DNA from 2 places in the Streptococcus pneumoniae genome. Region 1 is predicted to be linked to the other one. Evidence: riboswitches for the same ligand, from Rfam matches in the RefSeq annotation. Region 1 holds a riboswitch; the other holds the start of a gene.
What was found. Region 1 has a riboswitch for FMN ahead of AT689_RS00125 (ECF transporter S component). Riboswitches for the same ligand answer to the same signal wherever they lie in the genome.
Positions count from the first base shown of each region.

Region 2: it holds a riboswitch for FMN, as region 1 does, so the genes downstream of both, ribD (bifunctional diaminohydroxyphosphoribosylaminopyrimidine deaminase/5-amino-6-(5-phosphoribosylamino)uracil reductase RibD) here and AT689_RS00125 (ECF transporter S component) in region 1, are expected to answer to the same signal.

Region 1 covers NZ_LN831051.1:26,061-34,278, reverse strand. Annotated here, with positions in the region: gene AT689_RS00150 (ECF-type riboflavin transporter substrate-binding protein) at 1-226, shown strand, start outside; gene AT689_RS00145 (hypothetical protein) at 233-490, shown strand; gene AT689_RS00140 (ABC transporter ATP-binding protein) at 592-2,274, shown strand; gene AT689_RS00135 (energy-coupling factor transporter transmembrane component T family protein) at 2,259-3,089, shown strand; gene AT689_RS00130 (tRNA (cytidine(34)-2'-O)-methyltransferase) at 3,282-3,785, shown strand; FMN riboswitch at 3,839-4,073, shown strand; gene AT689_RS00125 (ECF transporter S component) at 4,238-4,801, shown strand; gene AT689_RS00120 (phosphatase PAP2 family protein) at 4,791-5,441, shown strand; gene AT689_RS00115 (chromosome partitioning protein ParB) at 5,469-5,858, shown strand; gene AT689_RS00110 (GNAT family N-acetyltransferase) at 5,863-6,312, shown strand; gene rpoE (DNA-directed RNA polymerase subunit delta) at 6,440-7,027, shown strand; gene AT689_RS13155 (hypothetical protein) at 7,163-7,288, shown strand; gene AT689_RS00095 (CTP synthase) at 7,417-8,218, shown strand, end outside.
Region 2 covers NZ_LN831051.1:294,453-302,670, reverse strand. Annotated here, with positions in the region: gene mutL (DNA mismatch repair endonuclease MutL) at 189-2,138, shown strand; gene ribH (6,7-dimethyl-8-ribityllumazine synthase) at 2,463-2,930, opposite strand; gene AT689_RS01530 (bifunctional 3,4-dihydroxy-2-butanone-4-phosphate synthase/GTP cyclohydrolase II) at 2,931-4,136, opposite strand; gene ribE (riboflavin synthase) at 4,156-4,791, opposite strand; gene ribD (bifunctional diaminohydroxyphosphoribosylaminopyrimidine deaminase/5-amino-6-(5-phosphoribosylamino)uracil reductase RibD) at 4,776-5,876, opposite strand; FMN riboswitch at 6,010-6,124, opposite strand; gene ruvA (Holliday junction branch migration protein RuvA) at 6,281-6,874, shown strand; gene AT689_RS01510 (DNA-3-methyladenine glycosylase I) at 6,884-7,447, shown strand; gene AT689_RS01505 (CPBP family intramembrane glutamic endopeptidase) at 7,444-8,121, shown strand.

The DNA of each region.
Region 1 (8,218 bases):
TATTCTTATTTTTAACCTCATTCAACTACTTGCAAATGCCCTTGTTTGGGGTGTCTTGGCACCACTTGGAGATGTTGTGATTTATCAAGAAGCGGCAGAAAAAGTATTTGCACAAGGGATTGTTGCGGGAATTGCCAATGGTGTATCTGTAGCTATTGCAGGAACTCTTCTCTTACTTGCCTATGCAGGAACCCAAACTCGTGCAGGAAGTTTGAAAAAGGACTAATACTCAATGAAAATCAAAGAGCAAACTAGGAAGCTAGCCGCAGGTTGCTCAAAACAGTGTTTTGAGATTGTGGATAGAACTGACGAAGTCAGCTCAAAACATGGTTTTGAGGTTGTAGATGAAACTGACGAAGTCAGTAACCATACCTACGGCAAGGCGAAGCTGACGTGGTTTGAAGAGATTTTCGAAGAGTATAAAATGATGGGGAAGGCTGGGCAACTAGTCTTTTTCGATGTTTATAGATTAGTTAGGCAAGTAAGCTAGGATAGGAATCTTTTTGGCGCTAAGATTTTAAGAGAAGAGACTGCAAGAAGGGCTTGATTTATGATAAAATAGAAGTCTAAGAAGCGAATGAAGAGAGTAAGATGAAAGAAGCTATAATTGAGTGGAAGGATTTCTCTTTCCGGTATGAAACACAACAAGAACCGACCTTGCAAGGGATAGACTTGACCATTTACAAGGGAGAGAAAGTCTTAATTGTTGGACCATCTGGGTCAGGTAAATCTACCTTGGGTCAGTGTTTGAATGGGATTATTCCCAATATTTACAAGGGTCAGACATATGGAGAATTTTTGATAAAGGGTCAAGTAGCCTTTGATATGAGCATCTATGATAAGTCTCATCTGGTTAGCACAGTTTTGCAGGATACAGATGGGCAGTTTATTGGCTTGTCTGTGGCAGAAGATTTGGCGTTTGCTCTGGAAAATGATGTGACAGCCCTAGATGAGATGAAAGGTCGTGTTTATAAATGGGCTGAAAAGCTGGACCTTCTTCCTTTACTGGATCAGCGTCCTCAGGATTTGTCAGGTGGACAAAAGCAGCGAGTCAGTCTGGCTGGTGTCTTGATTGATGAAAGTCCGATTCTCTTGTTTGATGAGCCACTCGCCAATCTAGATCCCAAGTCAGGTCAGGATATTATCGAATTGATTGACCAGATTCATAAGGAAGAGGGGACGACGACTCTGATTATCGAGCACCGTTTGGAGGACGTTCTGCATCGCCCTGTGGATCGGATTGTCTTGATAAACGATGGTCGTATCCTTTTTAATGGGAGCCCTGACCAGTTGCTTGCGACTGATTTATTGACTCAAAATGGAATTCGAGAACCCCTTTATCTAACCACTCTCCGTCAATTAGGTGTGGACTTAGTCAAGGAAGAACAATTAGCAGATCTGGATAACTTGTCTATCTCAAAAGGGCAAGTCCAGTTACAGACGGAACTGGTAAAAGAAACCTCAGAATTGCAGTCACTCTTTAGACTAGAGGAAGTATCTTTTTCTTATGATGATAGACCGATTTTAAAATCCCTACATTTAGATATTAAAAAGGGTGAAAAGATTGCTATTGTCGGAAAAAATGGAGCAGGGAAATCAACTCTAGCCAAGGCTATAAGTAGCTTTATTCAGACGGAAGGACGCTATCTTTGGGAAAAACAGGATATAAAAGGCGATTCTGTTGCAGAGCGGGCGGAACGAGTAGGATATGTGCTACAAAATCCTAATCAAATGATTTCAACCAATATGATTTTTGATGAGGTGGCTCTAGGGCTCCGTTTGCGAGGTGTGGATGAGAAGGAAATTGAAACGAGAGTCTATGAAACCTTGAAAATCTGTGGACTTTATGAATTCCGTAATTGGCCTATTTCTGCCCTGTCATTTGGTCAGAAAAAACGTGTCACCATTGCTTCAATTTTGGTCTTAGGAGCTGAAATTATTCTCCTAGATGAACCGACTGCAGGTCAAGATCAGAAGAACTATACTGAGATTATGGAATTTCTCGAAGAGTTACATCAAAAAGGGCATACCATTGTCATGATTACCCATGATATGCAATTGATGCTGGATTATTCAGACCGGGTCCTTGTCATGGTGGATGGAGAATTGATTGCCGATACTGTTCCAGCCAGTCTGTTGAGCGATCCTGAGCTGTTAGTAAAAGCCAATCTAAAAGAAACCTCCATCTTTAACTTGGCTAAGAAACTAGATGTGGATCCACTGGATTTAACGGCATTTTACAAAGAAAGGAGAGAGGGATGCAAGCTAAATTAATCGGTTACCAGCATAGAGATACTGTGATTCATCGCTTGTCAGGAGCTGGGAAACTTCTCTTTTTCATTCTGGTATCATTGGCGGCCATGATTAGCTATGATACCAGAATGCTCTTGCTGATTGCCATCTTTTCAGTCTTTCTCCTCTATTTATCAGAAATTCGCTTTAAAGATGTTTCCTTTGTAGCCGTTTTTGCGACGGTATTTGCCGTTTTAAACGTTTTGATGGTCTATCTCTTTTCTCCCGAGTATGGGGTTGGACTTTATGGAGAGAGAAGTGTGATTTGGCAGGGAATCGGTGTCTACACTCTAACCAGCCAGGAGCTCTTTTATCTGCTAAATTTGGCCATTAAGTATCTTTGCACCATTCCTCTGGCTATTATCTTTTTGATGACAACCCATCCTAGTCAGTTTGCTTCCAGTTTAAATCAAATTGGTGTGCCCTATAAGATTGCTTATTCTGTCAGCCTGACCTTGCGCTATATTCCAGATTTGCAGGAAGAATTCTTTACTATCAAGATGTCTCAGGAGGCGCGTGGGATGGAATTATCCAAGAAAGCTTCTCTTATGCAACGAATCAAAGGCAATCTGCTCATTATTACGCCCTTGATTTTTAGCTCGCTAGAACGCATTGATACCATTGCGACTGCCATGGAGCTTCGCCGCTTTGGGAAAGAGAAAAAACGCACATGGTATAGTTATCAGGCCTTGAAAAAAGGAGACTATATTACCTTGCTCTTGGCAACCTTGTTTTTAGTAGTTAGTTTACTACTTATCTTGCAGAATCAGGGACGATTTTACAACCCTTGGAAATAGCTTGAAAAAATTGAAAAAATCAAGTCATTTCTATTGACAATGATTCTGAAAGTGTTATACTAAGAAAGTAGTTTCGCTGATTTACTTCAAACCTGTTGTGAGGTAAGTTAACGATGCCTTAACCACGCTGTTTGCTGAGCTTGACTCCGGGCAGTGTGGCTATTTTTTTGCAATGGTGAAAGGAAGCAAGTCATGACAAATCACATTGTATTATTTGAACCTCAAATTCCACAAAATACGGGCAATATCGCGCGTACTTGCGCTGCGACCAATTCTCCCCTCCACATCATCAAGCCTATGGGCTTTCCTATTGATGACCGCAAGATGAAGCGGGCTGGATTGGATTACTGGGATAAGCTAGAGATTTATTTTTACGAGAGTTTGGAAGATTTCATATCTCAGATGAAGGGAAAACTCTATCTGATTTCGAAATTCGCGGAAAAAGTCTATTCTGAGGTGGATTTATCGACTGACGAGGACCATTATTTTCTCTTTGGACGTGAAGACAAGGGCTTACCTGAAGATTTTATGCGAGAACATCCTGAGAAGGCTCTCCGTATTCCCATGAATGATGAACATGTCCGCAGTCTCAATGTGTCTAATACCGTCTGCATGATTGTCTATGAGGCTCTTCGCCAGCAGAACTTTGCAGGTCTTGAGCTCGTCCATACCTATGAAGTGGATAAATTGAAATAAAAAATGAAAATGAACAAAATGCTTGCGCTTGCAAGCGTTTTTTGTTATGATAAAAGAGTCTTCAGGGCAGGGTGTGATTCCCGACCGGCGGTGACTTTAACTAGGAAATGATCTTTTCCTTTTATACTTTGTTGACAAGCTTTGCCTAACCAGAAGTTATGCCTACAGCTTGTCGCCTAGTCTAAAAGAAAAATCTCTATTTCCTTCTCTTTAAAGAAGTCCGCGAGCGCAAGCTGATGTGGTGAGATTCCACAACCGACAGTATAGTCTGGATGGGAGAAGACGAAAGAATAGCTTTGTCTGTTTTGATAGATTTATAGCCGGATTGTAACCACTTGCTTTGTTTTTCTTTAATAGAGTAAGAGGGAACTTTTGGGATATAAAAAGTGAGAATAGATAGAGGAATCCTTTCCAACTTCTTCTGATTTTATAGAAAATTGGAGGAACCTGTTATGACAAACACACGTCGACTTTCGACCATTGCAATTTTATCAGCCATCTCATTTGTGCTGATGTACTTTGACTTTCCGCTTTTACCAGCGGCATCTTTCCTCAAGATCGAATTTAGTATCTTGCCAGTCCTTGTGGGTCTGGTGGTCATGGATTTGCCTGCTGCTCTAGGAGTGCTCTTGCTTCGCTCACTATTGAAATTGCTTCTTAACAGCCAAGGAGTGAATACTTACATTGGTTTGCCGATGAATATCGTAGCTTTGGGAGTTTTTGTCATCGTATTTGCTTTGATTTGGAAAAAGGAACGGACAACCCTTCGTTTCCTACTAGGCTCTCTAGCTGGAACTGTTGGTTTAACCTTGGCCATGTTGGTTCTCAACTATGTTTATGCTGTTCCTTTGTACGCTAAGTTTGCTAACTTTGATATTGGAAAAATTTTGGGACTTTCCAACTACCTAATGACCATGGTATTACCTTTTAACTTGATTGAGGGTGTAATCTTTTCCGTTTCATTCTGGTTGTTGTACGTCCTTTTGAAACCAACCTTAAAACACTATGAAAGATAAACAAACATTTTTAATGAAGGGCAGTTTTGCCCTTTTACTTTTCGTTATTCTTGGCTATATGGTCAAATTTTACCCTGAAATGTTGGTCAATTTTGACCAATCGATTCAGACTGCCATTCGAGGAGACTTACCAGATTATTTGACTATTCTTTTTCGATCCCTCACACGTCTGATTGATATCCCAGTGATTATCACTTGGGTTGTCATTACAGCTTTTGTCTTTTATCGTAAGCGATGGAAGATAGAAAGTTTCTTCATGCTGGGAAATCTGGCTTTGGCAGGTCTTTTAATCGTGACCTTTAAAAATATCTACCAGCGCCCACGACCAGCTATCTTACATCTGGTGGAGGAGAAGGGATTTTCCTTCCCAAGTGGGCATTCTCTGGCTGTAACCTTGATGGTAGGTACTTTGATTGTTATTCTTAGTCAGCGGATTAAAGATCCAGTCTGGAGAAAAATCGTACAAATCGTCCTTGGCCTCTACCTAGTCAGTGTGCTGGTATCAAGAGTCTATCTGGGAGTTCATTACCCATCAGACGTCCTTGCCAGTCTCTGTGTGGGCTTGGGAGTCCTGTTTATCGAGTTTCCCTTCTATGACAAGCTCCGCTTCCAATGGCGATTTAAAGGCAAACAGAAGTGAGTATCGAATTCCCTTGAGGAGAAAGAAATGAAAGTCAATATAGCAGATCTTCATCCGACTCAACTATATTTATCAGAAAAGAAGTTGCAAGATATTCAGATGCTTTACCAGTCGGCAGAAACAATCCAAGTCGATCCAATCAGTATTCTTGCCTTTGGAGATTGTTTGCTGATTACAGATGGGCATCACAGGGCTTATCAGGCTTTATTGGCAGGTCGGGATACGATTTCTGCTGAGTGGGATAGAGATGGTGGTGATGAACTATATCATCTCTATGCGCAAGCTTGCGAGGAAAGAAAGATTTACTCTGTTTTTGATTTAGAAGATCGTATCCTAGCTCAAGATGGGTATGAAGCAAAATGGTATAACTGGTGTGATGGTTTTAATCAAGCAGCAACTCTTTTGTTGAAAAGGTAGTGCATTGTGTTTTGTTCCTTATTATAAGGTCAATTATTGTGAGGAAGCTTTTGCTTGGTATCAGGATGTGAACTTGGTTTACCTCGTAGATGGGGTGAAGCTTCCTTACAGTCAAGCGACCTTGGAAGCCATGTATTCCTATTTGGATCGGCATGGTGAGCTTTTTTGGATTGAAGTCAAGGAGAAGGGAGAATGGTTTCCAATTGGGGATATTACACTATCTCAGGATAATCTCCCCATTGTGATTGGGAATTCCGCTTACCAACATCGAGGACTTGGAAAAAAGATTCTAAGTGCTTTGATTGAATTGGCTCGAGTAAAAGGATGGAAAGAATTGAGAGTCAAGGAAATCTACACCTACAATCATGCTTCTAGGAGGTGTTTCAAGTCGCTTGGATTTGTGGAAAATGGAGCAACAGAAAAAGGAAGGAGTTTTATATTGGAATTAGTCTAATCCTGCCACTTTCTCCCCCTTAACCTTTGACTATTCCGCAAAATTATCGTAAAATAAAGAGTAAATGATAAAATGAGGTCAGAGTCTGTTCGCTCTGGCGATAGTAGTATAAATGAGGAGAAACGCTTTGGAATTAGAAGTATTTGCTGGGCAAGAAAAAAGTGAACTATCTATGATTGAGGTAGCGCGTGCTATCTTGGAACTTCGTGGTCGCGATCATGAGATGCATTTTAGCGATCTTGTAAACGAAATTCAAAACTACCTTGGAACATCAAACAGCGATATCCGCGAAGCTTTGCCTTTGTTCTACACAGAGTTGAACTTTGACGGTAGCTTCATCTCACTTGGGGACAACAAATGGGGTCTTCGTTCATGGTATGGTGTGGACGAAATCGACGAAGAAATCATCGCTCTTGAAGAAAATGACGACGATGAAGTAGCACCAAAAGCTAAGAAAAAACGTGTCAATGCCTTTATGGATGGTGATTCAGATGCCATTGACTACAATGCAGATGATCCAGAAGACGAAGATGCATACGAAGCAGATCCAGCTCTTTCATACGATGATGAAAATCCAGATGATGAAAAAAATGAAGTGGAAGCTTATGATGCAGAAATCAACGAAATCGCTCCAGATGACTTGGGAGAAGATGTGGATCTCAACGAAGACGACGACGAGTTTTCAGATGACGACGCTGAAACCAGCGAGGAATAAGAGTTAGCTATTGACAATTATCCTATTTTTAGGTATCATATTGTTTGGGCACCTCTTTTAGAGGTCGGGGCTCCCTAGTTCTTAGGGAGCTATTTTTGTTTTTTCAAGAAGTTATCTTCTTGTATTTTATACTCAATGAAAATCAAAGAGCAAGCTAGGAAACTAGCCGTAGGCTGCTCAAAACACTGTTTTGAGGTTGTAGATAAGACTGACAAAGTCAGGAACACATATCTACGGCAAGGCGACGTTGACGCGGTTTGAAGAGATTTTCGAAGAGTATTAGTTGTGAATCTGGTGCAGTCGTCCCAGATTATTCTTATTAGTAGGGTCTTGTTTTCTATATCCCCTCGTAGTTAACAAGACCTTGAGCATTTTAGAAAGAGGAATCTATGTCTACGAAATATATTTTTGTAACTGGTGGTGTGGTATCGTCCATTGGGAAAGGGATTGTGGCAGCGAGTCTAGGCCGTCTCTTGAAAAATCGTGGTCTCAAAGTAACCATTCAAAAGTTTGACCCTTATATCAATATTGATCCGGGAACCATGAGTCCTTACCAGCACGGGGAAGTTTTTGTGACAGATGACGGAGCTGAGACAGATTTGGACTTGGGTCACTATGAACGTTTCATCGATATCAATCTCAACAAATATTCCAACGTGACAACTGGGAAAATTTACAGTGAAGTTCTTCGTAAAGAACGCCGTGGAGAATACCTTGGGGCAACTGTTCAAGTCATTCCTCATATCACAGATGCTTTGAAAGAAAAAATCAAGCGTGCCGCTCTAACGACCGACTCTGATGTCATTATCACAGAGGTTGGTGGAACAGTAGGAGATATCGAGTCCTTGCCATTCCTAGAGGCTCTTCGTCAGATGAAGGCAGATGTGGGTGCGGATAATGTCATGTATATCCATACAACCTTGCTTCCTTACCTCAAGGCTGCTGGTGAAATGAAAACCAAACCAACCCAACACTCTGTCAAAGAATTGCGTGGCTTGGGAATCCAACCAAATATGTTGGTTATTCGTACAGAAGAGCCAGCTGGTCAAGGAATTAAAAATAAACTGGCCCAGTTCTGTGATGTGGCACCAGAAGCCGTTATCGAATCGTTGGATGTTGAACACCTTTACCAAATTCCACTGAACTTGCAGGCACAAGGGATGGACCAAATTGTTTGTGATCATTTGAAAT
Region 2 (8,218 bases), 270 kb from region 1:
AGTTATACAAGGTTGTGATCACTTCCTGTATATCCTTATTAAACACTATTTTATAGCCCATGGCAAGGAACCTTGTCTATGTGGAGGGATTGGGCTCCTATGTGGTGGAGCTTTTCTGTTCTTTCTGAAATATGGTATAATAGCACTAATTAATTTCTAGGAAAATAGATACAGAAAGGGGCTGAAAGATGTCTCATATTATTGAATTGCCAGAGATGCTGGCAAACCAAATCGCAGCTGGGGAGGTCATTGAACGTCCTGCCAGTGTGGTTAAAGAGTTGGTAGAAAATGCCATTGACGCGGGCTCTAGTCAGATTATCATTGAGATTGAGGAAGCTGGTCTCAAGAAGGTTCAAATCACGGATAACGGTCATGGAATTGCCCACGATGAGGTGGAGTTGGCCCTGCGTCGCCATGCGACCAGTAAGATAAAAAATCAAGCAGATCTCTTTCGGATTCGGACGCTTGGTTTTCGTGGTGAAGCCTTGCCTTCTATTGCGTCTGTTAGTGTCTTGACTCTGTTAACGGCGGTGGATGGTGCTAGTCATGGAACCAAGTTAGTCGCGCGTGGGGGTGAAGTTGAGGAAGTCATCCCAGCGACTAGTCCTGTGGGAACCAAGGTTTGTGTGGAGGATCTCTTTTTCAACACGCCTGCCCGTCTCAAGTATATGAAGAGCCAGCAAGCGGAGTTGTCTCATATCATTGATATTGTCAACCGTCTGGGCTTGGCCCATCCTGAGATTTCTTTTAGCTTGATTAGTGATGGCAAGGAAATGACGCGGACAGCAGGGACTGGTCAATTGCGCCAAGCAATCGCAGGGATTTACGGTTTGGTCAGTGCCAAGAAGATGATTGAAATTGAGAACTCTGACCTAGATTTCGAAATTTCAGGTTTTGTGTCCTTGCCTGAGTTGACTCGGGCTAACCGCAATTATATCAGCCTCTTCATCAATGGTCGTTATATCAAGAACTTCCTGCTCAATCGTGCTATTTTGGATGGTTTCGGAAGCAAGCTTATGGTTGGACGTTTTCCACTGGCTGTCATTCACATCCATATCGACCCTTATCTAGCGGATGTCAATGTGCATCCAACTAAGCAAGAGGTGCGGATTTCCAAGGAAAAAGAACTGATGACCCTGGTTTCAGAAGCTATTGCAAATAGTCTCAAGGAACAAACCTTGATTCCAGATGCCTTGGAAAATCTTGCCAAATCGACCGTGCGCAATCGTGAGAAGGTGGATCAAACTATTCTCCCACTCAAAGAAAATACGCTCTACTATGAGAAAACTGAGCCGTCAAGACCTAGTCAAACTGAAGTAGCTGATTATCAGGTAGAATTGACTGATGAAGGGCAGGATTTGACCCTGTTTGCCAAGGAAACCTTGGACCGATTGACCAAGCCAGCAAAACTGCATTTTGCAGAGAGAAAGCCTGCTAACTACGACCAGCTAGACCATCCAGAGTTAGATCTTGCTAGCATCGATAAGGCTTATGACAAACTGGAGCGAGAAGAAGCATCCAGCTTCCCAGAGTTGGAGTTTTTCGGACAAATGCACGGGACTTATCTCTTTGCCCAAGGGCGAGATGGACTTTACATCATAGATCAGCACGCTGCTCAGGAACGGGTCAAGTACGAGGAGTACCGTGAAAGCATTGGCAATGTTGACCAGAGCCAGCAGCAACTCCTAGTGCCCTATATCTTTGAATTTCCTGCGGATGATGCCCTGCGTCTCAAGGAAAGAATGCCTCTCTTAGAGGAAGTGGGCGTCTTTCTAGCAGAGTACGGAGAAAATCAATTTATTCTACGTGAACATCCTATTTGGATGGCAGAAGAAGAGATTGAATCAGGCATCTATGAGATGTGCGACATGCTCCTTTTGACCAAGGAAGTTTCTATCAAGAAATACCGAGCAGAGTTGGCTATCATGATGTCTTGCAAGCGATCTATCAAGGCCAATCATCGTATTGATGATCATTCAGCTAGACAACTCCTCTATCAGCTTTCTCAATGTGACAATCCCTATAACTGTCCTCACGGACGTCCTGTTTTGGTGCATTTTACCAAGTCGGATATGGAAAAGATGTTCCGACGTATTCAGGAAAATCACACCAGTCTCCGTGAGTTGGGGAAATATTAAAAGTATAAAAAAGTCTGGGAAAAATTTTCAAAATCAGAAAAACGCATAAAATCAGGTGTTCAAAAACCTTGATTTTATGCGTTTTATCATGGAAATAGTTACTTCATGTTTTCCTAATTCTTTTCGAAACTCTTTTTAAACCACGTCAGTTTTATCAGTAATCTCAAAACAGTGTTTTGAGCTAATTTTGCCAGTTTTGTCTGTAACATCGAAGTTGTGTTTGACCACTCTGCGACTGGTTTCCTAGTTTGCTCTATGATTTTCACAGAGTATTAAATTGCGATTTTGCCAAGTTTCTTTATTCGTCTAAAAGTAGAGTCTGTTCTATGCGTCTAATGTACGAATTAGGTTGACCATTTCAATAGCTCCTTGTGCACACTCAGAACCCTTATTTCCTGCTTTAGTGCCAGCTCGTTCTATGGCTTGTTCAATTGTATCTGTCGTTAGCACACCAAACATAACAGGAATTTCGCTATTTAAACTGATTTGGGCGATTCCCTTAGATACCTCGCTACATACATAATCATAATGACTTGTATTCCCTCTAATGACAGCTCCCAAGCAGATAATTGCATCATATTTTTTACTTTTTGCCATTTTTGATGCAATCAGTGGTATTTCAAAAGCTCCTGGAACCCAGGCTACCTCTATATCTTTCTCGTTTACATTCTCTCTTTTGAGATTATCTAGTGCTCCAGATAATAATTTTGAAGTTATAAATTCATTAAATCTCGCTACAACAATACCTATTTTAATATTGTTTGCTACTAAATTACCTTCATAAGTGTTCATTTATTTTTCCTCCATATTTAAAATGTGACCCATTCGATTTTTCTTTGTTTCTAAATAAAAACTATCGTAAGGATTGGCTTCTATTTCGATTGATATTCTACTGGAAATGGTAATTCCATATTTTTCTAACTGTTCAACCTTGTCAGGATTATTTGTCAGTAAATGAAGTGACTGAAGTCCCAGATCTTTAAGCATTTGTGCTCCAATATGATATTCTCTTAAATCACCTTCAAAGCCTAATGCAAGATTGGCATCAAGCGTATCCATGCCTTGATCTTGTAAATGATAGGCTTTTAATTTATTGATAAGTCCAATTCCTCGTCCCTCCTGTCGCAAGTAAAGTAAGACACCCGAACCATTCTCAACAATCATTTTCATAGCTTTATCGAATTGCTGTCCACAATCGCAACGTAAAGAGCCTAAAACATCTCCTGTTAAACATTCGGAGTGGACCCGACATAATACATTGGCTTCATCCTCTATGTTTCCCATAATAAGAGCAAGATGATGTTCCCCATTTAGTTTATCTATATAGCTAATTGCTTTGAAATTACCGTATCTAGTAGGCATATTGACAGTTGAAACTCGTTCTACCAGCTGATCATATACTTTTCTATATTCTTGTAATTCTTTGATGGTAATTAGTGGAATGTTGTGTTTCTTCGAGAACTGAATTAAATCATCTGTTCTCATCATTTTGCCATCATGATTCATTATTTCACAACATAGGCCACACTCTTTTAGTCCAGCTAATTTTAATAAATCAACAGTTGCTTCTGTGTGTCCATTTCTTTCTAGAACACCACCTTTTTTTGCAATTAAAGGAAACATGTGTCCTGGCCTGCGAAAATCAGAGGGTGTTATATCTTCAGCTACACACATACGTGCGGTCAGTCCTCTTTCCTCGGCAGAAATACCTGTGGTCGTTTCTTTATAATCAATTGAAACTGTAAAAGCAGTCTTATGATTATCTGTATTGTTTTCAACCATAGGTGAAAGCATTAATTGATTAGCTAAACTTTCGCTCATAGGCATACAAATTAATCCTTTGGCATAAGTAGCCATAAAATTAACATTTTCTGTTGTAGCTGCTTGTGCAGAACAAATTAAGTCTCCTTCATTTTCTCTATCCTTGTCGTCTATAACAAGAACAAGTCGTCCCTTCTGCAATGCTTCTAATGCTTCTTGTATTTTTCGATATTCCATTGACTGATTATCCTTTCTGCTAAAATCCATTTTGATATAATAGTTCCTTAGATATTTCTGATTTTGGAGAGTTATCCATCAGTTTTTGCACATATTTACCTAAGATATCATTTTCAAGATTTACTGTACTCCCGACTTGTTTACTCTTAAGAATGGTTTGTTCCAAGGTATGAGGGATAACAGATACTGAAAAGTTTACTTTGGAGACTTTAGCGACAGTCAGACTAATGCCGTCAATTGTAATAGATCCTTTTTCAACTATTAAATCTAAAATTTCTTTTTGTGTGTTGATTTGATACCATACAGCATTATCATCTTTTTTTATTGACGAGATTTTTCCTGTACCATCAATGTGTCCTGTAACGACGTGACCCCCAAGTCGACCGTTGACAGATAAGGCTCTTTCTAGATTCACCTCACTTCCATGTTTTAATAGAGTAAGAGCTGTTCGACTCCATGTTTCATTCATTACATCAACTGTAAAGGATTGATGATTGAAATGAGTAACTGTAAGACAGATACCATTTACTGCTATACTATCGCCTAAATGGATATCCGTTAATATTTTTGAGGCTTTAATTGATAGTTTACAATTACGAGAGTCTTTCTGTATTCTTTCAACTTTTCCGATTTCTTCAATTATTCCTGTGAACATGGATAAATCACTTCACTTTCTATGAGATAGTCATTTCCTATTTGAGAAAATGCATAAGGTTTCAATCTAATAGCGTCATTTGGCAAAGAAATGCCTTCACCTCCGACAGGAAACTTGGCACTGCCTCCAAAAATTTTTGGTGCAATATATATTTTCAGCTCATCAACAATTTGTTGTTCCAAAGCACTCCAATTCATTAGACTGCCCCCTTCTAGAACTAGGCTATCAATCTGCATGTTTCCTAGATGTTGCATTAAACTCGATAAGTCTATATGATTGCCTTTTTTCTTTATGGAAAGTATTTCACAGCCATGATTTTGATATAGCTTCATTTTATTTTTGTCTTCAGAGGAAGTGGCAATGTAAGTTTTAATATCATTTGCTGTTTTTACGATTTTAGAGGTAAGAGGAGTTCGTAAATGTGTATCGCATATGATACGGATAGGATTTTTCCCTTCCTCCAATCTACATGTCAGCAAAGGATCGTCTTGAATAACAGTATTGACTCCCACCATAATTGCACTAACATGGTGTCGTAACTGATGCACATGCTTTCTTGCTTCTTCTTCAGTAATCCATTTGGATTGATTTGTTTTAGTGGCTATTTTTCCATCCATTGACATTGCATATTTCATAAAAACATAGGGTACATGCTGGGTAATATACTTTCTAAAACTTTTTATTAAGTTAAGACACTCATTTTCTAAAATTCCAACAGTAACTTGAAGATTATTTTCCTCAAGTATCTTTACTCCTTTTCCAGATACAATAGGATTACAGTCTAGGCTTCCAATGACTACTCTTGTAATACCACTATCGATTATAGCATCTATACAGGGAGGTGTTTTCCCGAAGTGACAACAGGGTTCAAGTGTTACATAAAGCGTCGCTCCGACAGGGGATTTTCTACAGTTTTTAAGAGCATTTCTCTCAGCATGTGGGCCACCAAAAAACTCATGATAACCTTGTCCGATAATGTGATTATCTTTTACAATAATTGCGCCAACCATAGGATTGGGATTGACGTAACCAGCCCCTTTTTGTGCCAGTTTTATTGCTAATTTCATATATTTTGAATCGCTCATCTCACTACCTCCAAAAAAATATACCTTGAATAGGGGACTACTCAAGGCATACAAAAGAAAACTTATGCGATTAACAAAAATGCTCTGAAATGACAAGTAATCATTTCAGAGCACGCAAAAAGCACAAATATACTTTTATCTTCTTTCATCCAGACTATACTGTCGGCTTTGGAATTTCACCAAATCATGCCTTTCGGCTCGTGGGCTATACCACCGGTAGGGAATTGCACCCTGCCCTGAAGATAGTTATTCAATTACAGATGATTATAGTACTTAATTTTGAATATGTCAACAGATAAATACAGATTGTTTTTGATATACTGTATTTGTGATAATCGATTCTCGCTCCTCGGATAAAGAAAATATGATATACTAGATAAACGAAATAAGAGAGAAGGAACACTATGTACGCATATTTAAAAGGAATCATTACCAAAATTACTGCCAAATACATTGTTCTTGAAACCAATGGTATTGGTTATATCCTGCATGTGGCCAATCCTTATGCCTATTCAGGTCAGGTTAATCAGGAGGATCAGATTTATGTGCATCAGGTTGTGCGTGAGGACGCCCATTTGCTTTATGGATTTCGCTCAGAGGATGAGAAAAAGCTCTTTCTTAGTCTGATTTCGGTCTCTGGGATTGGTCCTGTATCAGCTCTTGCTATTATCGCTGCTGATGACAATGCTGGCTTGGTTCAAGCCATTGAAACCAAGAACATCACCTACTTGACCAAGTTCCCTAAAATTGGCAAGAAAACAGCCCAGCAGATGGTGCTGGACTTGGAAGGCAAGGTAGTAGTTGCAGGAGATGACCTTCCTGCCAAGGTCGCAGTACAAGCAAGTGCTGAAAACCAAGAATTGGAAGAAGCTATGGAAGCCATGTTGGCTCTGGGCTACAAGGCAACAGAGCTCAAGAAAATCAAGAAATTCTTTGAAGGAACGACAGATACAGCTGAGAACTATATCAAGTCGGCCCTTAAAATGTTGGTCAAATAGGAGCAGAGAATGACAAAACGTTGTTCGTGGGTCAAGATGACCAACCCGCTCTACATCGCCTATCATGATGAGGAGTGGGGTCAGCCCCTCCATGATGACCAAGCATTGTTTGAGTTGTTGTGTATGGAAACCTATCAGGCAGGCCTGTCTTGGGAAACGGTACTCAACAAACGCCAAGCTTTCCGAGAAGCCTTTCATAGCTATCAAATTCACTCAGTCGCAGAGATGACTGACACTGAATTGGAAGCCATGCTGGAGAATCCAGCTATCATTCGAAATAGAGCCAAGATTTTTGCTACACGCGCTAACGCCCAAGCCTTTCTACAGTTACAGGCAGAGTACGGCTCTTTTGATGCCTATCTTTGGTCTTTTGTTGAGGGGAAAACTGTCGTTAACGATGTTCCTGATTATCGCCAAGCCCCAGCTAAAACACCCTTATCTGAGAAATTAGCCAAAGATCTCAAAAAACGAGGCTTCAAGTTCACAGGCCCAGTCGCCGTATTGTCTTTTCTACAGGCTGCAGGGCTAGTTGATGACCACGAGAATGATTGTGAGTGGAAAGGTCTTAAATGATGTCTAACAAAAATAAGGGAATTCTGATTTTTGCGATTCTCTATACAATCCTCTTTGTGTTTGATGGCGTTAAATTGCTGGCTTCTTTAATGCCATCTGTCATTGCAAATTATCTTGTTTATGTAGTTTTAGCTTTATATGGCTCCTTCTTGTTCAAGGATAGATTGATCCAACAATGGAAGGAGATTAGAAAGACTAAAAGAAAATTCTTCTTTGGCGTCTTAACAGGATGGCTCTTTCTCATTCTGATGACTGTTGTCTTTGAATTTGTATCAGAGATGTTGAAGCAGTTTGTGGGATTAGATGGACAAGGTCTAAATCAGTCTAATATTCAAAGTACCTTTCAAGAACAACCACTACTGATAGCTGTTTTTGCTTGTGTCATTGGACCTCTGGTAGAAGAATTATTTTTCCGTCAGGTCTTATTGCATTACTTGCAGGAACGGTTGCCAGGTTTACTAAGCATTATTCTGGTAGGACTTGTTTTTGCTCTGACTCATATGCACAGTTTGGCTCTATCAGAGTGGATTGGTGCAGTTGGTTACTTAGGTGGAGGCCTTGCCTTTTCTATTATTTATGTGAAAGAAAAAGAGAATATCTACTATCCCCTACTTGTTCACATGTTAAGCAACAGCCTCTCCTTAATCATTTTAGCTATCAGTATAGTAAAATGAAATGAGAACAGGACAAATCGATTTCTAACAATGTTTTAGAAGTAGAGGTGTACTATTCTAGTTTCAATATACTGTAATATGTGATGAAAATGCCAGT